Regions from separate parts of the Croceivirga sp. JEA036 genome, predicted to be linked through region 2. Evidence: riboswitches for the same ligand, from Rfam matches in the RefSeq annotation. Region 2 holds a riboswitch; the other holds the start of a gene.

Region 1 (15,135 bases), on a different contig from region 2:
ACATTATCATTGATAATTAATACAGCATTATGGGCATCTGTTAATTTTTTGGCCTCTTGGGCTGCCTGTTCATAAACTGAAGCCGAAGTGTCCTTGAGACGAAGTTGTATCCATTGACAACCCGCAGTCAATACTGCCTCAATATTTTGTAAATGTTCCGCTACAGTGCTTCCTTGAGAGATGTACTGTAACTTAAATGTATTTAAGTCTATTTTTGTTTTCATATGATGTATGGTATGCCAATAAAGTGGTATTAGAACCCATGCGTTGTTCTACATAATTTTTTGCCTTTTTGCTGGCCTCTAAAAGCGATTTTCCTTTGGCCAATTCTGCAACAAGTGCAGCAGACAAAATACAGCCTGTACCGTGTTTAGCCGATAATAGCTCTGGAATCCCTTTTATTTCATATACAGTGCCTGTTGTAGTGTATAATTGATCTATACCTTTTTCAATTTTTTTATGTCCTCCTTTTACTAAAACATTGGTGGTAGTAGAAAGCATCTTTAAGAAATCTTCCGTAGCTATTCCATTAGCCATTATTTGTAATTCATTATAATTTGGCGTTATCAAATAACAATGGCTTAACACATTCTCTAATGCTAGTTTTTCGGTTTGAATAGATGCTTCTGAATGAAAATCAAAATTGGCCGAAGCACTAAATATAGGATCAAAAACTATTTTAGCCTCAGGTTTTATTGTTTTCACGACTCCTATTAGCTCCTCTAAAACAGACCAACTTTCTACAATGCCGACTTTAATATAAGCTACGGGAAACCTTTTTAAAACAATGCTCAATTGTTCTATAATTATGTCCTTGGCTATCCAATGGCAAGCTGTAAAGGTATCGTCTGTTTGTATGGTATTGGCCGTCTGCACCGCCAAACCATAACAATGAAGTTGCTCAAAAGTTTTAATATCAGCCAACAAACCTGCACCCGCAGAAGGGTCAAAACCCGCCAAGGTTAGCACATAGGGGCGTTCAGTTTTCATAAGCTTGGTTTTTCCATGACTTTTGCAAAGCCAAATAGGCATCAAGCGGAGAAGAATGCTGCCAAACACCTCCTAAAACCGCTACTCCCGAATAACCTAAGGCTTTCGTTTGTGTAATAGTTGTACTTGTTATTCCTCCAAGAGCAACAATGGTTTGGGCCAGGTTCATCACATTAAATCCCTTTCCAGCATATCCTTGTTTAGAGGTACTATCAAAAACTGGACTTAAAAACGAATAGTTAAAATAATCACCTTTAGTTATAACTGTTTCTAATTGATGAAAGGATGTACTCACGGTTTTGCCTTTTTGCTGTTGTTTACGGCAATAACTAGCCAAGTCTATTTTAATTTCATTTCTGTCTTTCTCCCTTAAATGTATACCTCCTAAATAAAATTTTGATGCTAATGCATGGTGTTGATGCACCACTATTTGTTTGTGATATTCTACAGGTATAGCGTTAAGCAATGCATTACATTGTTGCAAGTCCCATTGTGGTTTTCTAAGGTGTAGCCGTTCCAAACCCGCCTCAAAAAGTGCTATAATCCAATTCACTTCTTGCGGATAATAGGTCTCCGTAGTAATCACAATAGGACTTTTAAACTTCATAGATGACTATAAATACACTTCGCTTCCTTTATCCTTAAATTCCTGAGACTTCTCTTGCATGCCCACTTCTAAGGCATTCTGCTCATTCACTTCCTTTTTAGCCGCATAGTCCCTTACTTCTTGAGAAATCTTCATAGAGCAAAATTTAGGACCGCACATACTACAGAAATGGGCAATTTTTGCACCTTGTGCGGGTAAGGTCTCATCATGATATTCTCTTGCACGCTCAGGGTCTAGACTTAAGTTAAACTGGTCTTCCCATCTAAACTCAAAACGGGCTTTACTCAAGGCATCGTCACGGTATTGTGCGCCAGGATGCCCCTTTGCTAAATCTGCTGCGTGAGCTGCTAACTTATAAGTAATTACTCCCGTACGCACATCGTCTTTATTTGGTAATCCTAAATGTTCTTTTGGTGTTACATAGCACAACATAGCGGTACCGTACCAACCAATCATTGCTGCACCAATACCAGAGGTAATATGGTCATAACCCGGAGCAATATCTGTGGTTAAAGGGCCTAAGGTGTAAAAAGGGGCTCCGCCACAGGCCTCTAATTGCTTGTCCATGTTTTCTTTAATCATGTGCATGGGTACGTGTCCCGGACCTTCTATAAACGTTTGCACATCATGCTTCCAGGCAATTTTTGTGAGCTCCCCCAAGGTTTCTAGCTCAGCAAATTGAGCCTCATCGTTAGCATCTGCAATTGAACCTGGGCGCAGACCATCTCCTAAAGAGAACGCTACATCGTACTGCTTTAAAATCTCACAGATATCTTCAAAATGCGTATATAAAAAGCTTTCTTTATGGTGTGCCAAACACCATTTGGCCATAATAGAACCGCCACGAGAAACAATTCCTGTAATACGCTTTGCGGTCATGGGCACATAGGCCAAACGTACCCCTGCATGAATGGTAAAATAATCTACTCCTTGTTCTGCTTGTTCAATTAGGGTGTCTCTAAAAATTTCCCAGGTCAAGTCTTCGGCCTTTCCGTTTACTTTTTCTAAGGCTTGGTAAATAGGCACAGTACCTACTGGCACTGGAGAATTGCGAATAATCCATTCTCGTGTTTCATGAATGTTTTGCCCCGTAGACAGGTCCATAATGCTGTCTGCTCCCCAGCGGCATGCCCACACCGCTTTTTCTACTTCTTCTTCTATGCTAGATGTGGTGGCAGAATTCCCAATATTGGCATTGATTTTCACCAAAAAGTTTCTACCTAAAATCATGGGTTCACTTTCTGGATGATTGATATTATTAGGAATTACAGCCCTACCAGCGGCTACCTCATCCCGAACAAATTCTGGCGTAATTACTTTAGGAATTCCCGCTCCAAAAGATTGCCCAGGATGTTGTTTACTCAACTGCTGTACTTCTTGTAATTTCTGATTTTCTCTAATGGCGATATACTCCATCTCTGGCGTAATAATTCCCTTTTTTGCATAGTGCATCTGAGAAACGTTTTGGCCTTTTTTAGCGCGCAACGGTTTTTTTATATGATTAAAGCGTAGCGCATCTAAATTAGTGTTCTCTAAACGCTCATTAGCGTAATGGGAAGAAAAATCATCTAAAGCTTCTACATCCCCACGGTTCATTATCCAAGACTCGCGTAAGCGTTCTATCCCCTGGTGCACATCAATGGATTTCTCGGGGTCTGTGTATGGACCACTAGTATCATACACGGTAACTGGCGCATTTGGTGTTCTTTTCTGGGTAAAGCTATCTACCGTATCATCCAAAGCTATCTCTCTCATAGCTACTTTTATTTCTGGAAAAAGCTGCCCTTGTACATAGACTTTCTTAGAATTAGGAAAAGGGGTTGTGGTAATGGATTGCGGTTTTGGAATGGTGTCTGTTTTCATAATGCGTTTTGTGTTGTATTCATCCTCCTTGTGTGGCTCTTACAACCAAAATAGCATCACCTTCTTGCAAAACGGTACTTTCCCAGTCCTGTTTAAACACCACGGCATCATTTACAGCTAAGGCAATGCCTGCTGTAGATGGTAATTGTGTAGCTACAAATTGTGATAAGGAAATTCCGGCTGTAGTAGTAATGTTATTCTCATTTAAGGTAACCACCATAATTTTTTACATTAAGATGGACTAATAGCACGAAAATGAAAATAGCGAATCCGGAAATACGTCTGAATTGCTTTTCCCTTCGTCGGTATTAGCCGCATCAGGTTCAAAGGGTATTTCTCAGACCATACAGGCCACCCCTAAAGCTGTACCAAAGATATAGAATAAAAAGTTGTTTTTACAAAGCTTCTTTAATGATTTGGTCTACAACCTCTGGATTTAACAAGGTAGACGTATCGCCTAAATTACTTAAATCGTTAGATGCAATTTTCCGAAGTATTCTCCTCATAATCTTACCACTACGTGTTTTAGGAAGTCCAGGTACAAACTGAATTTTATTTAGCTTTGCAATGGGGCCAATTTTATCAGAAATTTGCTGATTAATCTCATTTCTTAGGTTATTTCTATCCCTAGATTCTCCTGTTTCTTTTAAAATTACGAAGCCGTAAAGTGCATTTCCCTTAATATCATGCGGAAAACCAACAATAGCAGATTCTGCCACCGCAGGGTGTTCATTTATAGCATCTTCTATAGGTGCTGTACCCAGGTTATGACCAGAGACAATTATTACATCATCTACCCTACCCGTAATACGGTAATAGCCTACCTCATCGCGTAATGCTCCATCGCCTGTAAAATACATATTTTCAAAAGCAGAAAAATAGGTGTCTTTATAGCGTTGGTGGTTGCCCCAAATGGTTCTAGCCATAGAGGGCCAAGGGTATTTTATACACAATCTACCATCTACTTGGTTGCCTTTAATTTCCTTTCCATTTTCATCCATCAAAGCAGGTTGTACACCTGGTAGCGGTAGCGTGGCATAGGTAGGCTTGGTAGGCGTACTAAACGGGATGGGAGATATCATGATACCCCCTGTTTCGGTTTGCCACCAGGTATCTACAATAGGGCAATTCTTTTCGCCAACATGATCATTGTACCAATGCCAAGCTTCCTCATTTATAGGCTCCCCTACAGTTCCTAAAACTTTTAAAGACGATAAATCGTACTTTGTTACAAAATCAATATTTTCTTTTGCCAGGGCCCTAATTGCCGTTGGCGCTGTATAAAACTGTGTCACCTTATGTTTTTGAACAATTTCCCAGAAGCGTCCATAATCGGGATAAGACGGAACCCCTTCAAACATTACCGTAGTAGCCCCATTGGCTAACGGCCCATAAACAATGTACGAGTGACCCGTAATCCATCCAATATCTGCGGTACACCAATACACATCTTCTTCCCGATATTGAAAAACATTTTTAAAAGAGTATGCCGCATATACCATATATCCACCAGTAGTATGCATCATTCCCTTAGGTTTACCCGTAGAGCCCGAAGTGTACAAAATAAATAGAGGGTCTTCTGAATCCATTATCTCTGGTACACAATCCCCATAGGCTTCATCTAGTAAGGGTTGTAACCATTCGTCTCTATTTTCTTTCAGTTGGATGTCTGAATTGATTCGCTTGGCAACAAGTACCTTATCTACCGTAGTACAATCTTCTAAAGCCTCATCTACAATACCTTTTAAATCGATGGTTTTAGCACCTCTATATGAACCGTCTGAAGTAATTACCATTTTAGCCTCACAATCGTTTATACGGGTAGCTAATGCCGAAGCTGAAAAACCAGCAAATACAACAGAATGTATTGCTCCAATACGTGCACAAGCTAAAACCGATACCGCCAATTCTGGAATCATAGGTAAATAAATAACTACCCTATCCCCTTTTTTTATGCCTTTATCCTTTAACACATTAGCAAATTTAGATACGCGTGTATGCAACTCTAAATAACTAATATGTTCTGCCGGTTCATCTGGATTATTCGGTTCAAATAAAATCGCTGTTTTGTCACCCCTTACATGCAAATGACGGTCAATACAATTTTCTGTGATGTTTAATTGTGCTCCCGAAAACCATTTTACTTCTGGTTTAGCAAAATCCCACTCCAACACCTTATTCCATTTTTTACGCCACAAAAAATGTTCTTCTGCAATTTCTTCCCAAAAATTCTCTGGATTCCTTACGGACCTACGGTAAACCTGAAAATATTCTTCTAAGTGTTTTATGTGATAATTACTCATGTTTATGTATTCGCTGTTTATTTTATATTAATGTTCTATGGCTTTCCCAGCACCTGTGGGTATCCTTATGTCTTCTACTATTTCTTGCACTTCTACCGGTGGTGCTTTAGTTATACTAGCAACTAGAAGAGCTACTATAAAGTTAACCAGCATACCAATGGTACCAAAACCTTCGGGAGAAATACCCCACCACCAATGGTCTGCGGTAGCATTTTCTGGACTTCCTAACCATCCTAACTTAAATTTAGCAATGTAAAAACAGGTAATTCCCAAACCTGATAACATACCTGCTATGGCTCCTTCCCTATTCATTCTTTTACTAAAAATGCCTAATACGATGGCAGGAAAGAAAGAAGAAGCAGCCAAGCCAAAGGCCAAGGCTACTACGGAGGCCACAAAACCTGGCGGATGAATACCAAAATAACCCGCCACTACTACTGCAAAAAGAGAAGCTACACGTGCCAGAAGTAGTTCTTTTTTATCAGAAATATTTGGAGCAATTTGTTTTTTAACCAAGTCGTGAGAAATAGAAGTAGAAATTACCAACAGTAGTCCCGCCGCTGTAGACAAGGCAGCCGCTAAACCGCCTGCAGCCACCAATGCAATAACCCAATTGGGTAATTCTGCTATTTCAGGATTGGCTAAAACCGTAATATCACGGTCTATATACAACTCATTAGCACTGGTACTTGCGTTGTTTATTTGACGTTCTCCTGATGCTCCTCTTGCTGTGATAAATTGGGGTTGCTTGCCTTCTATAGCACTCCCTGGCAAATATTGAATTTTTCCATCTCCGTTTTTATCGGTCCAAGCAATAAGTCCAGTTTCTTCCCATTTGGTAAACCAAGCAGGGATTTCTTTATAGGGTTTGTCTTGTACGGTTTCCATTAGATTGGTACGTGCAAAAACAGCAATCGCTGGAGCAGTAGTGTATAAAATGGCAATAAACAATAAGGCATACCCGGCAGATTTACGCGCATCTTTCACCTTAGGAACTGTAAAGAACCGAATGATTACATGGGGTAAACCTGCCGTTCCCATCATCAAAGCTGCTGTTATAAAAAATACATCTATCTTAGACTTACTGCCATCTGTATACGCTATAAAGCCTAATTCGGTCATCAATCCATCTAACTTGTCTAACAAATACACGCCATCACTACCTTTTGCACCCATACCTATTTGTGGAATTGGGTTCCCAGTCGCCATGAGCGATATAAAAATAGCAGGCACCATAAAGGCGAAAATCAGTACGCAATATTGTGCTACTTGGGTATACGTAATCCCCTTCATCCCACCTAAAAAAGCGTAAAAAAGAACTACCGCCATACCAATGTATACCCCAGTATTTACCTCTACATCTAAGAACCTGGAAAAGACCACGCCTACCCCTCGCATTTGCCCTGCTACATAGGTAAAAGACACAAATAAGGCAGCAATTACAGCAACCGTGCGGGCAACATTAGAATAATAGCGGTCCCCAATAAAATCAGGGACGGTAAATTTTCCGAACTTACGTAAGTAGGGCGCTAATAATAATGCTAGAAGTACATAGCCACCTGTCCAACCCATGATATAAACAGAACCATCATAGCCAGAAAAAGCGATTATCCCTGCCATTCCAAGAAAAGAGGCTGCAGACATCCAATCCGCAGCGGTAGCCAAACCATTAGCTAAGGGGGAGACTCCACCACCTGCTACATAAAATTCTTTGGTAGAGCCAGCTTTAGACCATATAGCAATACCAATATATAAGGCAAAAGTGATGCCTACCAAAATAAAAGTCCATGTTTGTATGCCCATTACTCGTCTAGATTATATTTTTTATCTAACCGATTCATCAAAGCAACGTACACAAAAATTAAAAGGACAAATACATAAACAGCACCTTGCTGGGCAAACCAAAAGCCTAGTTTAAAGCCACCTAGGCGAATGGTGTTTAATTGTGCTACCCAAAGGATGCCACATCCGTAGGAAACCAAAAACCAGATAGCCAAAAGTATGGCTAGATATACTAGGTTCTGTTTCCAATACTTTTTTCGCAGTTCAGTTTGCATTGGTTCAGTTTGAACCTGAAAGATAGAAAATTTTTATAGGCTACTAATGAACATTTCTATCTAAAAACCCGCAAATATTGATAGATTCCTATCTTATTTCTTAAATCGACATTTTATAACAATAGAAAAAAATAAAAAAGCCCCAACGGGAATACCATTGGGGCTAAATCGTATTGTTTATTTCCTATTAACTAGCTAGGTAACTATTTACATTGGTACCAATGCGTTCGTGTATATTACTTACATCTGCCTTAACAAAGGTTTCCCCAGTAATACTTTCGTACAATTCTATATACCTATCAGAAACGGATTCAATGTATTCCTCACTCATATCCGGGACACTTTGCCCTTCTAAACCTTGAAAACCGTTGCTGATAAGCCATTGACGTACAAACTCTTTGGACAACTGTTTCTGTGGTTCCCCTTTTTCTTGTCTTTCGTCATAACCTTCCGCATAAAAGTAACGCGAAGAGTCTGGCGTGTGTATTTCATCTATCAAGACTATTTCTCCTGCTTTCGTTTTACCAAATTCGTATTTGGTATCCACTAAGATTAAGCCTCTTTTGGCTGCAATCTCCGTACCCCTTGCAAATAGTGCTTTGGTATATTTTTCTAGCACCGCGTAATCGGCTTCAGAAACAATACCCTTAGCCAAAATATCTTCTTTAGAAATATCCTCATCATGGTCTCCTTTTTCTGCTTTTGTAGCAGGGGTAATTATAGGTTCTGGAAATTTATCATTTTCCTTCATCCCCTCTGGTATAGGAACGCCACACAAGCTACGCTTACCCGCTTTGTATTCTCTGGCGGCATGTCCAGACATATACCCTCTTATCACCATTTCTACTTTAAAAGGCTCACAAGCTTGGCCTACTGCAACGTTTGGGTCTGGCGTTGCCAACAACCAATTGGGAACAATATCTGCCGTGGCCTCCATCATTTTAGTAGCAATCTGGTTTAAGATTTGTCCTTTGTAGGGTATTCCTTTTGGCATTACCACATCAAATGCAGAAAGGCGGTCTGTAGCCACCATTACCAAAACGTCATTTTTTAAAGTGTAAACTTCTCTTACTTTTCCTTTGTACACCGCTTGCTGGTTGGCAAAGGTGTAGTTGGTATCCATTAGTGTATTTGCAGCCATCTACTAAAATTGGTTTTGATGCTCAATGTCTTTATATGCTTCTATTACTTTCTTTACAAGTTTATGGCGAATCACATCTTTATCATCCAAATAAATAATTTTAATGCCTTCTACATTCTTTAAAATAAGAATTGCCTCTTTTAGACCCGAAATTACTCGGCGTGGCAAATCTATTTGCCCTGGGTCTCCCGTTAGTAAAAACTTAGCATTTTTACCCATCCTTGTCAGGAACATTTTCATTTGTGCGTGGGTGGTGTTTTGGGCCTCGTCTAAGATTACAAAAGCATTGTCTAAAGTTCTACCCCGCATAAATGCCATTGGCGCTATTTGTATGGTGCCGTCCTCTATGTATTTGTCTAGTTTTTCTGGTGCAATCATATCCCGCAATGCATCATACAAAGGCTGCATATAAGGGTCTAGCTTTTCTTTTAAATCACCCGGTAAAAAACCTAAGTTTTCTCCTGCCTCTACCGCTGGTCTTGTTAAAATGATACGTCTTACCTGCTTTTCTTTCAGCGCTTTTACGGCCATAGCTACACCCGTATAGGTTTTACCGGTACCTGCAGGTCCAATGGCAAAAACCATATCATTTTTCATGATAGCATCTACCAATTTACGCTGATTCACGGTTTGTGCTTTTATAAGCCTACCGCTAACCCCATGCACCAACACTTCTCCACTAGCCGCAGAAGATTGTATTTCTTCTTGGGTATCAGATGTAAGTAGTCTTTCTATAGCGTTTTCATCAATTTTATTGTACTTGGCAAAATGCGTGGTAATCATATCAAACCTGCGGTCAAACTCCTCTAGCATCTCTTCATCGCCGTATACTTTTATCTTGTTGCCTCTTGCAACTATCTTTAGCTTGGGAAAGTATTTTTTTAGTAACTCAATATTCTCATTTTGGTTGCCAAAAAAGTCCCTTGGGCTTATCTCTGTAAGTTCTATTATTAATTCGTTCAAAAAAAGAAAGTATTAAAGTTGTGGGGTTATAAATTTGTGGTTGTTTACTTTTATATAATTTTACAAACAAACTTAACCAAAATACGCTTTTAACCGGCAAAAAACTATCAACAGCATTTAATGGCTCTTATTACCCTAACTACAGATTTTGGAACTAAAGACCACTTTGCTGCCGTGGTTAAAGGCACCATCCTTAAAGAGGTTCCGCAAACTACAGTTGTTGATATCTCTCACCAAGTAGCTCCTTTTAACATACAAGAATGCGCCTATTTAGTAAAGAATAGCTACCATGCATTCCCTAAGGGGAGTATCCATATTGTGGGTATAGATTCTGAGTGGTCTCCAGAAAATGAGCATATTATAGTCTTAGTAGATGGGCATTATTTTATAAGTGCAAACAATGGTGTAATATCGTTAATAACTTCTGAAAAACAGCCAGAAAAGCTTATGGTGATAAACCTTCCTAATACGGATTTCACTAGTTTTCCGGTACTTGATATTTTTGTGCCTGTGGCATGCCATTTAGCTAGGGGTGGACAACCAGAAGTTCTGAGTAGCCCATTTACCCAATTAAAGGAGCTGCGTGATTTTAAACCGAGAATTGAAAATAATGGTAAAACCATTATAGGGAATGTTATTTATATAGATAACTACGGAAACGTGGTAACCAACATTCAAAAAAGTACTTTTGAGGCCTACCGAAATGGGCGCGAATTTGAGATAAATGCCAGAAGAGAAAAGATTTACACTATTGAAAAGAGTTATAATGGCATTGTAAATTATGAACTAGATAAAAATAAACGTAAAGGTCCAGGAGATTTACTTGCGCTTTTTAATGCGGCAGATTATCTAGAACTTGCTATTTTTAAGAGCGATTTAAATACCGTAGGCGGTGCCTCTACTTTAATAGGGTTACATTACCGCGATATTATCACCATAAACTTTTTATAATGCTGGTACGGATTGTAAAACTCACTTTTAAAGAAGAACATATACCCCAGTTTGAAGCTATTTTTGAAGCCACAAAAGATAAAATTAGAAATTTTGAGGGGTGCCATTTTTTAGAACTCTATCAAGATGTAAATTCGCCCCAAATATTTTTCACCTACAGTTACTGGGAGAATGAAGCTGCCCTGAATACCTACAGAGCATCTGATTTTTTTACAGGTGTATGGAACAAAACCAAAGTTTTGTTTGCTGATAAACCGCAAGCCTGGAGCGTAACTAAAAAAGCTAGTTTAAACTAAACCTATGATAGCCATTTTAAAAAAAGAAATTCTTTCCTTTTTTAACTCCCCTATCGGATACCTTATCTTCATCTTGTTCTTTGTGTTGAACGGATTATTCTTGTGGGTATTTAAGGGCGATTTTAACCTTTTGGATTATGGATTTGCAGACTTAAGCTTGTTTTTTCTGCTTATCCCTTGGATATTTTTATTCTTAATCCCGGCCATCACTATGAAGAGTTTTTCTGAAGAATTAAAGATGGGTACGCTGGAGTTACTTTTAATAAAGCCTATTAGTACCAAAGCCATTGTTATAGGTAAATTTTTAGGCGCTTTACTATTAGTGGTTTTAGCCTTGTTACCTACCATTGTATATGTATTAGCCATAGGGGCTTTAGGCAGTGTCAGCAATAATTATGATATGGGAATGGTACTAGGGTCTTATTTTGGATTGTTCTTTTTAGCGGCCATGTATTGTGCCATTGGTGTATTTGCTTCCAGTCTTAGTAGTAGTCAAATTTTTGCGTTTATTCTAGGAGCTCTACTGTGTTTTGTACTATTCTATGGCTTTCAAGGATTAGCCACATTAGCAGAAAATGGAGCTACACAATTACAAATTCAAAATTTTGGTGCCCAAGCACATTTTAAAAGTATCGCCAGAGGCATAATAGATACTAGAGACCTTATTTACTTTTTGAGTATTACGGTCTTCTTTCTCTTTATGGCCTCCATTAGCATTAAGATAAGCAATTCCTAAGATGAAACAACAACTAAAATACAGTATACTAGGTCTTGCTGCAGTGGTTGCGATTAACGTGCTAGCCAGTTATGTGTATCATCGTTTTGATTTAACTGAAGACAAAAGATATACCTTATCAGAAGCTGCACTACAAACCGTTGCCGATTTTAAAAGTCCTATAGTTATAGATGTGCTATTAGAAGGCAATTTACCGGCGGAGTTTAGTAGATTAAAAACCGAAACCGTATTGCTATTGGAGCAATTTAGAGCAGAAAACAGAAAAATTACATTTAACCTAATAGATCCTAAAGAAGGCATAGATAATTCGGAGGAGTTTATGGCGCAGATGCAACAGCTGGGGTTAAAGCCAGTTAATGTTACTGTAACTGAGGACGGTAAAACTTCTCAAGAAATTATTTTTCCTTGGGCTATGGTGAATTCTGGTAACCAAACCGTAAAGGTGCCACTACTCAAAAATAAACTGGGAGCAACACCAGAAGAACGTATTAATAATAGCGTTCAACAACTGGAATATGCCTTTGCAGACGCTTTCACTAAAATTGGAATTAAAGACAAGAAGAAAATTGCGGTATTAAAAGGTAATGGTGAATTGGAGGACCAATACATGGCAGATTTTCTAACAAGCATCAGAGATTATTACAACATTGGTGCTATCACTCTAGACTCTGTGGCTGCGAATCCGAATCGGGTATTAAATCAATTAAAAACGTTTGATTTAGCCCTTGTTGCCAAACCCACCCAAGCCTTTACAGAAGAAGAAAAGTACGTATTGGATCAATATATTATACAAGGTGGTAAATCGCTTTGGTTGGTAGACCAGGTGGCTATGGAAATAGATAGCTTATACAATGAAAACGGGAGTAATATCGCTTTAAAAAGAGAACTAAATCTGGACGACTTCTTTTTTAAATATGGCATACGTGTAAATCCTGTTTTGGTGAACGATTTGTATAATACTCCCATTGTTCTAGCTACGGGCAACAGCAAGGATAGCCAATACAATCCGTTACCTTGGGTCTATAACCCCATGGTGTTCTCTAGGGAAAATCACCCTATTAATAAAAATATTGAAGCCGTACGTTTTCAATTTGCAAATGGCATTGATATTTTAAATACCGGTGCCCGTAAAACAGTACTGCTCGCTTCTTCTCCGCTTTCCAAGACGGAAGGCAGTCCAAAAACAATCAGTTTGGATATCTTAGCGCAAACGCCTAATGAAAAGCAATATGAACAAAATGCTGGAACGCCTTTGGCGGTTTTGATAGAGGGCGAATTTAATTCTGCCTACACCAATAGGGTTAAACCGGTAAAATTGACGAATGCCGCGGAAAAAGGAGCAGCAAATAAAATGATTGTTATTGCCGATGGCGACCTTATTAAAAACCAACTGCGCAATGGCTTGCCTTTAGAACTGGGGTATGATAAATGGACCAATAGCTTCTACGGAAACAAGGAATTTTTAACCAACTGCGTAAATTACCTGCTAGATGACACCGGACTTATAAACATTAGAAATAAAAAGGTGGCTATTCCATTACTAGACCCGCAAAAAATTAGCGAACAAAAAAGCAAATGGCAGCTCATAAATATCTTATTTCCAATACTTTTAGTAGTTTTACTTGGCATAAGTTACGGTTGGTATAGAAAACAAAACTATAAGGCTTAAGTGTTAATAAAATAGTTTCTTATCCACAGCGAATTAAAATATATTTGCTGTTAGCCAATTGATGGAGCGCCAAGTAGGCGTATATTTAATGTAGAAACAAGATTGCAAAAATCTATTTGATGAAATTCATAGTATCTAGTACGTATTTATTAAAGCAATTACAAGTCTTGGGCGGGGTTATTAATAATAGTAACACCCTACCAATCTTGGATAATTTTTTGTTCGATTTAAATAAGAACAGCTTAACGGTGTCTGCCTCAGATTTGGAGACTACCATGAGTTCTGTGATTGAAGTAGATTCGGATTCCGAAGGTGTCATAGCTTTGCCTGCCCGTTTGCTTTTAGACACGCTAAAAACGTTCCCAGAGCAACCGTTAACCTTTGTAGTAGAAGATAACAATACGGTAGAGATTAGCTCTAACCATGGTAAATATGCGCTAGCTTATGCAGATGGTGCAGAGTTCCCAAAGGCTATTGAATTAACCAATCCTAGCTCCACAACTATTATGGGCGATGTATTGGCTACTGCTATTAGTAAAACCATATTTGCTGCAGGTAATGATGATTTACGCCCGGTAATGAGTGGTGTATTTTTCCAGTTCTCTCCGGAGAATTTGACCTTTGTGTCTACAGATGCGCATAAATTGGTAAAGTACCAACGCATGGATATTTCGGCATCTGAGGTGGCAGAATTCATCATGCCTAAAAAACCATTGACCTTACTAAAAGGGATTTTAGCAGGTTCAGAGTCGGATGTTACTATAGAGTATAACGAGAGTAATGCTAAATTTACCTTTGACCAAACAGAACTAATCTGTAGGTTAATAGATGGAAAATATCCCAATTACGAAGCGGTTATCCCTAAAGAAAACCCTAACGTATTAAGTATTTCTAGAACGCAATTGTTAAGTTCTGTAAGGAGGGTATCTATCTTCTCTAACAAAACTACCCACCAAATACGCTTAAAAATTGCTGGGGCAGAACTAAATATTTCTGCAGAAGATGTGGACTACAGCAATAAAGCAGAGGAGCGTTTATCTTGTAGTTACCAAGGAGACGACATGCAAATAGGATTTAACTCCCGCTTCTTAGTAGAAATGCTAAACAACTTATCTTCTGATGATGTTACTTTAGAAATGAGTTTGCCTAACCGTGCTGGAATTTTAACTCCCGCAGATGGTTTAGACGAAGGAGAAAAAGTAACCATGTTGGTGATGCCGGTAATGTTAAACGGCTAAAAAATCAGAATACGTTACAAAAAATAAAAACCACTGCAAATGCAGTGGTTTTCTTTTGGTCAAAACTAAATGGTGTAGTTCAAGTAAAACAGATATCGCTGTTTAATTTTAACATCGCCTGCAAATAAATCCTGGCCAAGGGGTAGGCCTACATCGGCACCTATCACAAAACGATTGATAGAAAATTCTGCTCCAACAGTTCCCAAATGCATATAGCCATCGGTCTCTGGTAATGCATCTCCATACTGTTCTATTTTCTGAAAAAAATCACCACTCAAACCTACAAATGGCGCTAATACATGGGTACCTACTAAAAATCCA
Region 2 (15,135 bases):
TGGCTGCTAGTGAATTTTTTGGGCATGTAAAAGGTAGTTTTACAGGAGCTGTAGAGGATAAAATTGGCTGTTTTGAAGCAAGTTCTGGTGGAACACTTTTTTTAGATGAGGTAGGCAATCTTTCTTATGAAAATCAAATTCAGTTATTACGTGCACTACAAGAACGTAAGATTAAAAAAGTAGGAAGTACCAAAGAAATTTCTGTGGATATTAGGCTAGTAACTGCTACCAATGAAGATTTGCAGCAGGCTGTTGCACAGGGTAAGTTTAGAGAAGATTTATACCACCGTTTAAATGAGTTTACTATAAATGTCCCTGCCCTAAAAGAAAGAAGGGCAGATTTACCATTATTCTTAGATTATTTCTTAAATAAAGCGAACGCTGAGCTAGATAAAAATATTATCGGGTTTTCTGCCGATGCATTACAAAAACTAACACAATACGCCTGGCCAGGTAATTTAAGAGAATTGCAAAATCTAGTGAAAAGAATGGTATTGCTTTGCCAAGAAAATGAAATTACGGTTAATCTATTGCCGCCCTATATTAAGGAAGCTGTTTTAAAAGAAACACAAACTTCTGGCGCCATAGACGAATCTTTAATTTTAAACAAGGAAGAATTAGAGAAAAAAAGAATTTTAAAGGCACTAGAGCAAACAAAATATAATAAAACAAAGGCCGCGAAACTACTGCAAGTTACCCGTAAAACCTTGTACAATAAAATTGCGCAATACAAACTAGAAGTTTAAATAAGCTTTTAATTCATTCAAAACATTTTCTAAGGCTTTGGTGAAATGCTCTTTTGATCTTGTTTTTGCTTCTGCTTCTAATTGTTCTAAGTGGGGGATTACTTCGCTTATCTGCAACAACCTAAACATAGGTAGCATTTTGTGAGCAATTTCTTTAATGACAACCTGATTTTTACTTGCCAATGCATGCTCTATTAGGCTATAATTTTTTAAGGTTTCTTGATAAAAGATTCTTAAATTTTCTCTTAATTTTTCATCTAACTGTGCAGGGTCTAAAAAGCCTGTTAATGGTTCAGTATTTAAATAGTAAAACGTTTGTTTTGTGGTGTTTTTAACCGTGTCTACTGTAGATGCTATTTTTAAGTGGTTCATTAATGCAGATTGCAGCTCTCCTTTAGAAAAAGGCTTGTACAATAGTTGAGCAAAACCTGCCTTTATACAGCGGTGTGCATTTAAAGTTCTATTTCCAGTCATTGCTATAATTGGCTGCCCTTTATAATGCGGCATTTGCTGTTTAAATGCGTGTAAAACCTCAAAACCCGTGTTAGTTGGCATTTGCATATCAGTAAATACAATATCATATTCAAAACCTATCGTTTTTGGAACATCAGAAAGCTTGGTAAAGGTCTTGTGAGGAATGTTTAACTGTTCTAAAAAGGTAGATAGTAAGGCTAAAAGACTCGTATCATCATCAATTAATACTACTTTTTTGGAGCTGTAATCTGTAGATTTGGAACGGGAATTAGTTTCAATATGTTCTACAGGTACTTCTACATAAAATGTAGTTCCTTTGTTTTCTTCACTTGTAAAAGATATTTTCCCGCCTAAAAGGTGTGTAAGTTTCTGCGCTATGGTAAGTCCCAAACCATAACCTTCTTTCTTTACATTCGTTTCTGCTTGCGTAAATTCGTTAAAAATGGTTTGCTGTATCGACTTAGGTATTCCGCTGCCTGTATCTGCAATGGTTATCTTTAACTGGGCATCCTTTTGTAGGTCGGCATTAATTTTTACATAACCATTTTGGGTAAATTTAAATGCGTTAGAAATTAAATTAGTGAGTATTTGGCGTAATCTAAATGGATCTGTTTTAAAGGTTTGCTGTAATGTTGCTGCTATGTCTAATTGTAATGCCACAGCGGTATTTGCTGGCTTTAGGCTCGTTGCAATCTCCTCTATCAGTTGAGCTGGGATAAAATTTGTGGGTTCTATAAGTAATTTGCCAGCCTCTAACTTAGAAAAGTCTAATAAATCATTCGCTAATTTATTTACATGGTTAGCAGCTACCTGTATGTTGCTTATGTATTTTTCGGTGTCTTCTTTTCGGTTTGCCGTTGGCAGTAAATCTGCATATCCTTTTATAACTCCTAAAGGGCTACGCATATCATGACTTACAGTTTTAATAAGCTGCTCCCTGCTCTGCAGTAATTCCTTGGTGTACGTATTTGCAGCTTCTAATTGTGTGCTTAGTCGTTGTACTCTTCTAAAATCTCTAGTGATAAAATAGATGGATAATAGAATGATAATAAAAGCGAGAATGCCTAACCACTTAATATTTTTAGTGCTTTTTTTTAGGGCGATGGATTGTTCTAAGTTTGCATTTGCAGTAATGGCTAAAACTTCTTGTTCCAAAGTGCTCACTAAGTCTCGCAATTTTTGTGATATTTCTATATCAGTACGTAATATTTGATATTCTTTGTTCGCTATTTGTTGATTTTGGCGCAAGTGTTTTTTACGTGTATCTAGTAGTAAATCTTGAGTAGCAATTAAGATGCTATCTACCATCTTACGTTCATTTTCTGCACCCTCTTCTCGTTTGGCATTTTCATTTAGTAGTTCCGCATAGGCAATCACACTTTTTTGTGTTGCTTCTGGTAGTTGGTCAAAATTGGGCACCAAAGCTCTCGGGGTTATAGTGCCCACGGTAGCCTCTAATGTTTTTATTTTTAAGATGAGACTGTCTAAAGACTTTTCTGCATAGTTCTTTGTTGCTAATCGTCTAAGTTGGTCGTTATTGGCTACTTTCTGCTGTAGTAATATGGCTAAACTATCTAGTAGCGAAATATGTTTGTTGCTCTCACTGCTAATTTTTAGAGTGTCTATCAAAAAAAGAATGCTGTCTACTTTTACGGCATAGGCTGCAAAATCTTTTTTTGTATTGCGTTGCAGAGCTAATTTAGATAGACTTTCGGCAGTATAAATGTCATTAGTAAGCGTACTTATTTTTAAAAGGCGCTCCTCCTTTGGATTAATTTTTTGCGTTTTAGGCAGTATATTTTCTAACTCCAAATAGAAAAACCATCCAGCTAAAATGGCTAAAGATGCTAATACTATATAGCTTAAGACAATCTTTACAATAAAATTTTTACGTTTTTCCAAACCTGTGCTAAATGCCCAAATTTATTGTGGTTTCAAAGTTTTGAGCACCAATAAAAAGTTAATTGTTAACCCAAACACGTAAATTTTTTTCTTAAAAATGTGACCCATTTAAAAAAGGGGTGTCTTACTTATAGAAACAAAAAATAAGAGACGTGTTAAAGTCTATCATTTACGGACTAGCATTTTTAACAGCATTGGCAATAGCATCTCATTATTTAAATGAAGAAAAGACAATTAGGGTTGAGGCAAAAATTGTTACTGCAGAAGTTCATAGATAAGTTATTCACATTCCGTTTTAGCCACTAGGCTAGCGGATCATTGGTTGGTTGATTTGGTTGGAAGGGCCGTACGGTTCTCACCTTACGGTCCTTTTCTTAAAAAAAGCTGCCATTATAAACACTTAAGATAATGCTATATTACACTAACCATGCGTTGTCTAAGGTCAATTACAAACAAAGATAATTTTCCATGTTATCCTTGTACCCCGAATCAAAATAGTTTGTTAGATTGATCCTTTTAAGGCTGTCCCCAGGGCGGCCTTTTTTGTTTTTTATATTTTAGGTATTACATTTGCCGCCATCTCAAAGGGGTGCTGCTTTTGAGTGGCTGAGATTATACCCATTGAACCTGGGCGGGTAATGCTGCCAAGGAATTACGCGGTTAGCGTTTATGGTAAAAAGCATCTAGTAAAACTAGAAGCAAAGCAAAAATTAGCTAAAACAGAATAATAACCCCTTTTATTCGTATTTAAATTACGAATCAGAATGAATTATTCATTAGTAAAAAGGTGCTGTAGCATAGCTTTAAAACAAAGCGTTTTTGGGATATTATTTTTTGGATTACAACTAGTTGTAGCACAAAATCAAGCTCCAGATACTACTCAAGGAACCAAAGTGGTACTAGATGAGGTTTTAGTGCAAGCAGTAAGAGTAACTAAAGCCACACCCGTTACATTTTCAGATTTAGATAAGGAAGAAATAGCTCCAAGAAATTTAGGACAAGATATTCCCATTTTAATGAACTTTTTACCTTCTGTGGTTACTACATCAGACGCTGGTGCAGGGGTTGGTTATACCGGGATTAGGGTAAGAGGTTCTGATGCTACCCGTGTTAACGTAACCATAAATGGTATACCGTACAACGACGCTGAATCTCAAGGTACTTTTTGGGTAAATATGCCAGATTTTGCATCCTCCACAGAAAGTTTACAGTTGCAAAGAGGTGTGGGGACATCTACTAATGGAGCGGCTGCTTTTGGAGCTAGTTTAAATTTGTTAACAGATGCTATTTCAGAAGAAGCATTTGCGCAAATAGGAAGCTCTATTGGGAGTTACAATACCTTGCGAACCAATGTAAAATTTGGGACAGGTTTACTTAGTGACCATTTTGAATTCTCTGGCCGACTTTCTAGAATTACTTCTGATGGGTACATAGATAGAGCATCTTCTGATTTAGATTCTTATTTTTTACAAGGCTCTTTTAAAGATGATAATACACTCATTAAAGCACTACTTTTTGGTGGGCACGAGGTTACCTATCAAGCATGGTATGGTTTTGAACCAGAATATGTGGCTGCATTAGGGGCAAATCCAGATATAAAAGAGAATCCAACATATAACGTTGCTGGAGTTTATTTTGATGACGCAGGTAATATTCAGTTTTATGATAAAGAAGAGGATAACTACAAACAAGATCATTTTCAATTACATTGGAATCAAAAATGGAGTGCAAACTGGAATACCAACATAGCAGTTCACTTTACTAAAGGTAGAGGTTATTTTGAACAATTTAAAGAGGACGATGATTTTGCTACCTACGGTTTTACACCTTTAGAGGTGAATGGGGAAGAGTTGAATACAACAGATGTAATTAGAAGAAGATGGTTAGATAACGATTTTTATGGAACAGTTTTTTCTGCTAATTATGTAAATGATGATTTAGACCTGATTATAGGTGGTGGTTGGAATGCCTATGATGGCGACCATTTTGGAGAAATTATTTGGGCAAGGTACGCCACGGATAGCGAAATAAGAGACAACTACTATTTTGATCAATCGCGTAAAACAGATTTTAATAGTTATGTAAAAGCTAATTACAAGTTAGATGAGCATTGGAGCCTGTTTGGAGATGCTCAATATAGGTCTGTTAGTTATACTGCCAACGGAGAAGATACGGGATTGGTAGATGATGATTTCAACTTTTTTAATCCTAAGGCGGGTATTACTTTCGATTTAAATAGAAACAATAATTTCTATTTTTCTTACGCAAGAGCAAGTAGAGAGCCTAATCGTAACGATTATGAAAACGGTACTCCAAAACCGGAAAAACTCAATGATTTTGAATTAGGATGGCGTTATGTAAGTCCATCTTTTCAAGTAAACACTAATGTTTACTACATGCGCTACCAAAACCAGCTGGTTCTAACTGGGGAATTAAATGATGTTGGGGCACCTGTACGTGCTAATGTAGGAGATAGCTACAGATTAGGATTAGAGATTGATGCAGCATACCAAAGAGACTGGTTTACATGGCAAGGAAATATAGCACTAAGTGATAATAGAAATTTAGATTTTTTCTTTACTAGAGACGGAGAATTGACAGATTTAGGAAATACTAAAATTGCCTATTCTCCTGGATTGGTGGTAGGAAACGTAATTGGATTTAAACCTGTAGAGAATATGCAGTTTTCTTTTTTAACCAAATTAGTAGGTGAACAGTATATGGGGAATATAGATGCTGCGCGTTCTAAATTGGATAGTTATTCTCAAACAGATTTTAACATACAATACAGCATCCCAACTAATGGTTTTGTTAAGAGTGTGGTCTTGTCTGGTTTAGTGAACAACATATTTGATCAACACATAGTTTCTAATGGGTATTTTTATACGTACGATGACGATTGGAGTACTGAAGGAGTTATAACAACTATAGAAGGTGCTGGGTATTATCCGCAGGCTGGAATAAATTTCTTGTTGGGCGCATTGGTTAATTTTTAACTTTGCATCCACACCCTGAGCACCGAGATGATGTAAACTATTTGGTGTAGTTCCCCCAATTGTTTCGATTTGTGAAGGGTGTTTCTGCTTAATATAGTCTAAAATACTTCTACTATAATGCAAGCATCTGAGTTTTTCACACACAAGCCAATACGTTGGGGCATAGTGGGTTGTGGCGCGGTTACAGAAGTTAAAAGCGGACCTCCTTATCAATTTACGCCACACTTTGAACTACGGATGGTAATGCGTAGAGATGCAGAAAAAGTGGCAGATTATGCTAAGAGGCATCAGGTGCCAGCTTTTACAACAAAAGCAGAAGATTTAATCAATTCTCCGGAAATTGATGCAATTTATATTGCTACACCACCGCATTTACATAAAAAATTTGCGCTAAAAGTAGCTGCAGTTGGCAAGCCCTGTTGTATAGAAAAACCCTTAGCACCATCTTACAAGGAGGGTTTAGAAATTTATGAGGCTTTTGAAAAGAAAGATATTCCGCTTTTTGTAGCGTATTACCGTAGGTCTTTACCCCGTTTTTTAAAGGTGAAAGAATGGTTAGATAGTAGCGCAATTGGTAGACCAAGACACATTCATTGGTTAAAGACTAGAAATGCAAGTTCTTTAGATAAAAACAAACACTATAATTGGCGTACAGATGCCAATATTGCGCCAGCAGGCTATTTTGACGATTTAGCGAGTCACGGCCTAGATTTATTTTGTTTTCTATTAGGTGATATCACTTCGGCTAAGGGTATCGCTATAAATCAACAAGGGTTATATACCGCTAAAGATGCAATTTCTGGTGTTTGGGAACACGCTAATGGAGTTTTGGGTACAGGCACTTGGAATTTTGCTACGCATGAGCCAAAAGATGAGGTGGTGATTCTGGGTGAAAATGGAGAAATTAGATTTTCTGTCCTAGGAGAAGAACCGGTGATACTAAAAACAGCAACACAAGAAGAAAGTTTATTTATTCCTCACCCTAAGCATGTACAAGAATTTCATGTGCATAATATACAGCAACACTTGCTTGGAATTTTAGAGCATCCATCTACAGGGAAAACGGCATTGCATACCAGTTGGGTTATGGATAAGATTTTAGGAGCTATTTAGTTAGAAATTATTACAGAACTGCCAGCCACAGTTGTGTTGTAAAACAAAAGGTCATAATAGCGCTGACCGTCATCAGGTCTGTTTAGCATGGACCCAGAAAATAAACTGTATTCATAGTCATCACAACTACAAACCACATTTGACCCATCTAAAGTCATAGTAGAACACTCATTAGGAGCATGATTAGGGCAACTGGCTTCAAACGCAAAAAAAGTGTCTGGCCCAGTACGCATCACAAAAGCACCGCGAGTGCCTACACCATTATTTCCCACATAAATGGGATTACCAACACTGTTTAGATTACTGTAGAGGGGTAAATTAAGGTTGAGTTCAAACCGGAAGCCCACCTCTTGTAAAAAGGGATTTCTGTTTGTAGTGTTTTTATCGCATCCAAAAAGCAAAAGGGTGACAATCAGTAAAAAGAAATATCTCATCCTAAAAATTTGCCGTAAAAGTGGTCAAAAATTATGTATATTTGCGTTAATCCTCTCTAAAAATCACGATATGGTGGTTGTGCAGAGGATTTTTCAATTAATAAATAAAGCGTAACGTAGGGAAAAGACAATTTTTCTCCTGCGTGTTTTTGCTTAAATTATAAGATATATGTCAAAAGTTTCATATTATACTCCAGAGGGATTAAAGAAGTTGAAGGAAGAGTTAGACCAACTTAGAGATGTAGAAAGACCCAAAGCATCCCAAGCTATTGCAGAAGCAAGAGACAAAGGCGATTTATCAGAAAATGCAGAGTATGACGCTGCCAAAGAAGCTCAAGGCCTTTTAGAAATGAAAATTGCCAAGTTAGAGGAAACCGTTGCCAATGCAAGAATTATAGATGAGTCTCAACTAGACACCTCTAAAGTATTGGTGCTTTCTACTGTAAAATTAAAGAACCAAGCCAATGGCATGGAAATGAAATATACCCTAGTTGCGGAAAGCGAAGCTAACCTTAAAACGGGTAAAATATCCGTGACCTCGCCTATTGGTAAAGGGTTATTAGGTAAATCTGTGGGCGATGTAGCAGAAATAAAGGTGCCTAACGGAACTTTACAATTTGAAATATTAGAAATAACCCGAGACTAGGTTATTTCGTTTTAATGAATATCTTTAATCCTGTCTACTAAAGACAGGATTTTTTTTGGTAAAAACATAACTATGGCGAGCATTTTTACAAGAATTATTAATGGCGAAATACCCTGCTACAAAATAGCGGAAGACGAACAGTTTTTTGCGTTTCTAGACATTAACCCCAATGCAAAGGGGCATACGCTCTGTGTACCTAAAAAAGAGGTAGATAAGTTATTAGATTTAGACGAAGAAACGTATATGGGGTTAATGGCGTTTTCTAGAAAGGTAGGTAAAGCTATAGAGGCAACAATAGATTGTAAGCGGGTAGGGATGACTGTAATCGGTTTAGAAGTACCTCACGTACACGTGCATTTAATTCCCTTACAAGGCATGCATAATGCCACTTTTAAACATAAAGAAAAAGTAGAGGCAGTGGAGTTGGAAGCAATAGCAGCAAGCATACGTGCAAATATGGCTTAAGCAATTAAAAAATATGTACCTACACCTACCGCAACAACCGCTAGGGTAATTAATACAAATGTAAGTGTAGTTGGTTTGGTTGCCTTTTTTTCCGGAGTAGCTAGTTTATTGTAATACTCAAAAACCCGTTCTATATCTTCGGTCCAGTTTACAGGGTAAATCATAGAATAACAAGTTTTACATTTAATCTCATGAGAAATTTGAGATGTAATTCTATGAAAAAAAGCATTGTAGGTATGTTTTTGGTAAAAGGTTAGTTTTAGTAACTGGTTGTAACATTCTGGGCAATTATTGGTAAGCTCAACTTCTTTAATTGCAATATTTTTTTCTTTTGCCATGGCCTACTTTGTTTTTAATAAAATCTGCATTACTGTACCTTCTTTGCTAGATGTTAATACTTTAATTTTTCCCTTATGGTATTCCTCTACAATTCTTTTAACTAGAGAAAGCCCTAATCCCCAACCTCTTTTTTTTGTGGTTACTCCAGGATTAAAAATTGCATTAAATTCACTTTTTGGTATTCCGTGTCCGGTGTCTGTAATAGATATAGAAACATAGTTATCTTTTAAGGCAATGTGCAAGTCTATATCTCCTTTTCCACGCATGGCATCTATGCCATTTTTAACTAAATTTTCAATGCTCCAGTTGTATAGCGGTGGATTTAAAGGTACCAATAATTCATCTATTTCTGTTACAAAGGAAAAACGGATAAGTCTAGAACTCCTTTTTTTAAGATACTCGTAAGCTTTCCGGGTTTCTTCTACAATATCATGTGGTTTAAGTTCTGGCATAGAGCCAATTTTAGAAAAGCGTTCGGTAATGGTTTGTAGGCGATCTATGTCTTTAGCAATTTCTTTGGTAATTTCCGGATTAATAGCTTCAGTTTTTAATAGCTCATTCCACCCCAATAAAGAGGTTAATGGTGTTCCTATTTGGTGTGCCGTTTCTTTAGCCATACCTGCCCAAAGTTTGTTTTGTTCAGAAGCTTTATTTGTTTTAAAAAAGAAAAAAATGACGGTCGCAAAAAGGCAAATGATAAGTAGCAATGCCAGTGGATAAAACTTTAGTTTGTTCAACACTTCAGAATTACCGTAATACAGTGTTTCTAACAGTTCACCTCCTTGTATAATTTGTATGGGAGTATTTTCACTTTTAAATTGGGCAATTTTATTTTGAATATAAATAGAGTCTTTCCCTAATTCTGCAGGTATGTTGTGCGTTTTTATGGAGCCTTCTTCATTTACCAAAATCATAGGAGTAGAGGTGTTGTTGCCTAATACTTTCAGCGTAAGGTCTCCTAATTCTTTATCTACTGAGCTTTGTATTAATTCTGATTGAGCGGTGGCCCAAATTTCCATTTTCAAACGTTCTTCTTCTTTAAACTTTTTAAAAAAGCTGTTGGTGTTCCAAAGAATTAGCGCTACAAAAATAAAAGCGGATAGGAGTAGCACTAGGTTAGAAGTACGTTTTCTAGGATTGAATTTCATTCCATAGGTTGTATGGGATTAAAGATAAAGCAAAATGTATTAATTGTTGAAAACATCCGCTTGTTGCATTTTAAATTTAGCCTCTAAATTGCCTATTTTTGAAGTCAATAAATAGTTTTAGATGGAAGTTCAGGGAAGAATTAAAATGATAGACGAAACTAAGACCTATGGTAACAATGGTTTTAGAAAAAGAGAAGTTGTGGTAACCACAGAAGAGCAATACCCACAACATATTTTAGTTGAGTTTGTACAAGATAAGTGCGATTTATTGAATTCTTACCGTGCAGGACAAATGGTGAAGGTGAGCATAAACCTTAGAGGTAGAGAGTGGACTAATCCACAAGGTGAAACTAAGTATTTTAACTCTATCCAAGGTTGGAGAATAGAAAATTTGGAACAACAAGCTCAGGGTGGAGACAACAGTATGCCACCAGTACCTCCTATGGAAGCTTTTGAGCCTGCCGATGATTTTAACGATGAAGACCATGACGATTTACCTTTTTAATTAAAAAAAGTTTAATACATAAGTAAGCCATCAGTTATGGATGGCTTTTTTATTTTAAAGCGTTAGCTATTGTTGCGAATAAGCACTAAAAGGGGTTGTTTAAATGATTTTATTTAAATAGTTTTCTAGAAAACAAACTGATGGACCCAAGTGGCAAAAACGCAATTTACTATCTAGATGATAGGTTGTGGTTTCCGCCAATAGCACATGCTAATGCAGAAGGACTTTTGGCGGTTGGTGGGGATTTATCTCCTGAGCGACTATTATTAGCCTATAAGAGCGGAATTTTTCCTTGGTTTAATGATGACGCTCTTATCTTATGGTGGTCTCCTGATCCAAGAATGGTACTTTTTCCAAATAAAATTAAAATCTCTAAAAGTATGCGTAAAGTACTAAGGGATAATCAGTTTAGATTAACCATTAATCAAGACTTTGAGTCGGTGATAATCCATTGTGCTAAAAAAGACAGAAAGGACCAAGAAGGTACATGGATAACAGATAAAATGATAACGGCTTATATGGACTTGCACCAACGTGGATTTGCTACTTCTTATGAGGTTTGGCAGCAAGATAGATTAGTTGGCGGTTTGTACGGTGTAGATTTAGGTCATGTCTTTTGTGGAGAGAGTATGTTTAGCCTTACTAGTAATGCTAGTAAGTTTGCCTTTATACATCTGGCGCAACACCTATCCCATAAAAAATACAGCATAATAGATTGTCAAGTTTACACAGAACACTTAAAATCATTGGGTGCGGAAGAAATAGACAGAACAGTCTTTTTATCTTATTTAAATGGAAATATTGAGGGTGGATAGGAAGAATAAAATGTGATGTTGGCCCTCTAAAGCATCTTCCAAACGATATTCTGTACCTATTTGTACCTTACACGTATCAGACAAAAACCAACCCAATTGTAAAGTTAATCTTTGGTCATATTCTGGATTCATTTTTTTACCTACACTAACTAGGGATTCCCAATTGCCTACTAGGTAAGTTTCCCCTAAATCTAATCGTTCTCCATTTAGTGGTAAATCCAATGAAAATCGATATCTAAATCTATGAATAAAGTTATTGGTTGTGATACGTTGTTCCGTTCTAAATCGGTGTCCGTATCTCAGGCTAAATGGTTTTATGGTAAAATCGTATTGTTGGGTAAAGCGCAATTCGTTCGCTTTAGCTTCAAAGGCTTCCCTAAATCTAAATTGAACACCCAAAGCTATACTTTGATTGTCCATTAGTTTATAATTACTAAAGTGAACTGCATCTATTTGTCTTACTGCTAGACTAGCTTCCTCATTTCTGTAAAAATAGCTGCGATTTTGAACACTGTAATTTTGGCTATAAAAAGGACTTACTTTGTAGTTCAAAGCAATTTTTGGCTGTAAATATCCTGTAAAATCTTGTCCTTGAACACTGCAAAAACAGAAGAGGAATAATAGTAGAAATTCCCAATATTTAATACCGTACATAGTCGTATTTTTGGGGAATACTTTCTCTGCTATAAAGATGTTGCCCTGCTGCATTAAACAGAATTTCTATTTCTTTGAAGCCTTTTTTGGTGCGGTAGGCAACAATCATCTCATAACGTATTTCTTTGGTAAGTAGGTTTTGAAAAGCATTTTTGAGTGTAGTCTGGGCACCACTGATATTAGGATAATGTTGCTGAATTTTTTTAATGCGATAGCGACTAAATTTGCTATTTAAATATACCTGCATTACCTCCCAACTGGCATCTGGTATATCTATTTCTTCAATAATATATTCTACATCTTCTAGTACACCATGCGCATCAAACTCTACGCTATAATGTATTTTGCCAGATTTAAATTTGGCCTCATAAGAAAGTTTGTCGCCGTCTTTCTCTTGATAAAAGCGTAAGTGCTTAGAATTGGTTAAATAAGGGACTAACCTGCTATAAGCACTAGACGGAAATTCATCTTCTGAAATACGGATTTCTCGTTCGTTTTTAGTTTGTGCCATAAGGGTAAGGCAGTACATTAAAGAGAAAAAAAATAGAAGCACTTTAGATTTCATCATACCTAAAACAAGAAGTTATGTGGTCATTTACCATGCCTGTAGCTTGCATAAATGCATAAACTACAGTGCTGCCAACAAATTTAAAGCCTCTTTTTTTTAGGTCTTTACTTAAGGCATCAGAAATAGGAGTTGTAGCAGGTATTTCTTTTAAGCTGGTAAAATTATTCTTTATTGGTTTATGGTTTACAAATGACCATATATAATGACTGAAAGAGCCAAATTCTTCTTGCGTTTGTATAAACGCTTGGGCATTGGTTATTGTGGCACTTACTTTTAGTTTATTGCGTATAATACCAGCATCCGTAAGCAGGTCGTCTATCTTAGATTGAGGATAAGTGGCAATCTTTTTGTAATCAAAGCCATCAAAAGCAGCTCTAAAGTTTTCTCGTTTTTTTAAGATGGTAATCCAACTTAGACCAGCTTGGAAGGTTTCTAAGACTAGAAATTCAAATAAAGTAGCATCGTCTTTAACAGGAACACCCCATTCTGTATCATGATATGCCTCATATAACGGGTCTCCTATGCACCAGCCACATTTAATTGAATCCATCAGGTTTAATTTTTAGGAGAAAGGTAGAAAGTTTTTATAAATTAAAAATGGCGAAACATATAAAAGCCCCTAACTGCAGTTACAGTTAAGGGCTTTCTAAAAACACTAACCAAATTTACTACTTAGACATCTCTTTTTTATTACCTGCGGTCAAAAGTAATTCTCCGTTATTTACAGCACCATTAAGGTCAGCTGTTAAAGTTCTGTAAGCATTGAAGAATTTTTTGCCATCTACCTTTTTAAAACGAACTTCTGTTGCGCCTTGTTTATTTGTTTTAATATCTGTTACCTCTACGGCATTGTAGTGTATGCTAGATAGATTAGCAATACCACCTTTTTTGATAATAAAGTTCTTTTTTGGAACATTTACATACTTAAAATCAGAACCAGACGGTTCCCCAATAGTCATAATAGTTCCCACATTTACTTGGTCTTTAAATGATTCTTGCGCTTGTAGCCCAATGCTCATGAGAAAGGCACACAAACCAAATGCAAATAGTTTTGCTTTCATAGTCTTTAAATTTCTGTTGTTGTTCATTATTTATTTGTCTTTTGAGTAGTAAGGCTTGTTTTGGCCACCTTTAAAACTCAAAGTAAAGATACTGTGATGTTAGTTTATCTCAAAGTAATGCAATTGTTAAAATTAGTTAAGCTATTAGGATGTAATAGTAATACTATTATATTTGCGGTCTATTTTAAAGTTATGGATAGATTATTACAAAATATTAAGATTGCTATTAATGATAATATTTACGTAAAGGATCCGGAATCTTCCGAACTTGGCCGTAGAATTATTGAGTACAGTATTGTTCTAATAGATGAAATAGGGTTTGAGGCCTTTACTTTTCGTAAATTAGGAGAACGGATTGGTAGTAATGAAAGTTCTATCTACCGTTATTTTGAAAATAAACACAAACTGCTGGTCTATTTGTCTTCTTGGTATTGGGGGTGGTTAGAGTATCAATTGGTATTCGCAACTCATGGAGTTCCAGAACCAGAAGAGAAACTATCAAGGGCCATAGAAATTATCTCTAGAAATAAGGTAGAGGATCAAAACTTTGGCCATATTAACGAGGTTTTATTAACTAGAATTGTAATTAATGAATCGTCCAAGTCTTACCTGACCAAGGAAGTAAAGCAAGAAAACCGAGATGGTTATTTTGTTATTTACAAAAGAATGGTACATAGGTTAGAAGAGATGATACGCACTTGCAATCCCAATTATAAGTACACTACAAGTTTGGCGAGTACTATAATGGAAACTTCACTGCATCAACATTTTTTAAAGGAACATTTACCATCATTAACTAACGGTGGTGAAGATAATGCCACCACGACCTTTATTAAGGAAATGGTTTTCAGTACGATTAAAAAATAACTAATGGCAAAAAACATTCTCTCTGCTTGGCAACGCTTATTGGGCTTGCTAAAATTGGATAAACGAGACGTTATCCAAGTATTCTATTACGCCATCTTTGCAGGTTTGGTCAACTTATCTTTACCTCTTGGTATACAGGCAATCATTAATTTAATACAAGGAGCACAAGTAAGTACATCTTGGATTGTTTTGGTGGTTTTGGTGACCTTAGGGGTGGCCTTTGTTGGGCTATTACAACTAATGCAAATACGTATTATAGAAAACGTACAACAAAAGATTTTTACAAGGTCTTCTTTTGAATTTGCTTATCGTTTTCCAAAAATTAAGATGAGTGAGTTGTATAACTATTATCCACCAGAACTGGCAAACCGATTTTTTGATACCCTGACTGTACAAAAATCA

The links. Region 2 has a riboswitch for thiamine pyrophosphate ahead of HCO57_RS09445 (TonB-dependent receptor). Riboswitches for the same ligand answer to the same signal wherever they lie in the genome.
Region 1: it holds a riboswitch for thiamine pyrophosphate, as region 2 does, so the genes downstream of both, thiS (sulfur carrier protein ThiS) here and HCO57_RS09445 (TonB-dependent receptor) in region 2, are expected to answer to the same signal.

What each region holds. Positions count from the first base shown of each region.
Region 1 is NZ_JAATON010000001.1:604,466-619,600, reverse strand. Features, by position in the region: gene thiE (thiamine phosphate synthase) at 1-224, opposite strand, end outside; gene HCO57_RS02350 (hydroxymethylpyrimidine/phosphomethylpyrimidine kinase) at 193-990, opposite strand; gene HCO57_RS02345 (thiamine phosphate synthase) at 980-1,597, opposite strand; gene thiC (phosphomethylpyrimidine synthase ThiC) at 1,604-3,460, opposite strand; gene thiS (sulfur carrier protein ThiS) at 3,480-3,680, opposite strand; TPP riboswitch at 3,738-3,829, opposite strand; gene acs (acetate--CoA ligase) at 3,856-5,763, opposite strand; gene HCO57_RS02325 (sodium:solute symporter family protein) at 5,791-7,566, opposite strand; gene HCO57_RS02320 (DUF4212 domain-containing protein) at 7,566-7,820, opposite strand; gene HCO57_RS02315 (phosphoribosylaminoimidazolesuccinocarboxamide synthase) at 8,008-8,961, opposite strand; gene HCO57_RS02310 (PhoH family protein) at 8,965-9,924, opposite strand; gene HCO57_RS02305 (S-adenosyl-l-methionine hydroxide adenosyltransferase family protein) at 10,045-10,875, shown strand; gene HCO57_RS02300 (putative quinol monooxygenase) at 10,875-11,171, shown strand; gene gldF (gliding motility-associated ABC transporter permease subunit GldF) at 11,176-11,907, shown strand; gene gldG (gliding motility-associated ABC transporter substrate-binding protein GldG) at 11,909-13,576, shown strand; gene dnaN (DNA polymerase III subunit beta) at 13,696-14,814, shown strand; gene HCO57_RS02280 (hypothetical protein) at 14,880-15,135, opposite strand, start outside.
Region 2 is NZ_JAATON010000003.1:212,788-227,922, reverse strand. Features, by position in the region: gene HCO57_RS09455 (sigma-54-dependent transcriptional regulator) at 1-746, shown strand, start outside; gene HCO57_RS09450 (hybrid sensor histidine kinase/response regulator) at 735-3,122, opposite strand; gene HCO57_RS16750 (hypothetical protein) at 3,275-3,400, shown strand; TPP riboswitch at 3,698-3,791, shown strand; gene HCO57_RS09445 (TonB-dependent receptor) at 3,887-6,118, shown strand; gene HCO57_RS09440 (Gfo/Idh/MocA family protein) at 6,236-7,231, shown strand; gene HCO57_RS09435 (Rieske (2Fe-2S) protein) at 7,228-7,665, opposite strand; gene greA (transcription elongation factor GreA) at 7,835-8,311, shown strand; gene HCO57_RS09425 (HIT family protein) at 8,384-8,776, shown strand; gene HCO57_RS09420 (hypothetical protein) at 8,773-9,114, opposite strand; gene HCO57_RS09415 (sensor histidine kinase) at 9,118-10,263, opposite strand; gene HCO57_RS09410 (DUF3127 domain-containing protein) at 10,385-10,768, shown strand; gene aat (leucyl/phenylalanyl-tRNA--protein transferase) at 10,909-11,583, shown strand; gene HCO57_RS09400 (DUF2490 domain-containing protein) at 11,557-12,237, opposite strand; gene HCO57_RS09395 (hypothetical protein) at 12,224-12,748, opposite strand; gene HCO57_RS09390 (DNA-3-methyladenine glycosylase I) at 12,792-13,355, opposite strand; gene HCO57_RS09385 (hypothetical protein) at 13,474-13,866, opposite strand; gene HCO57_RS09380 (TetR/AcrR family transcriptional regulator) at 14,059-14,733, shown strand; gene HCO57_RS09375 (peptidase domain-containing ABC transporter) at 14,737-15,135, shown strand, end outside.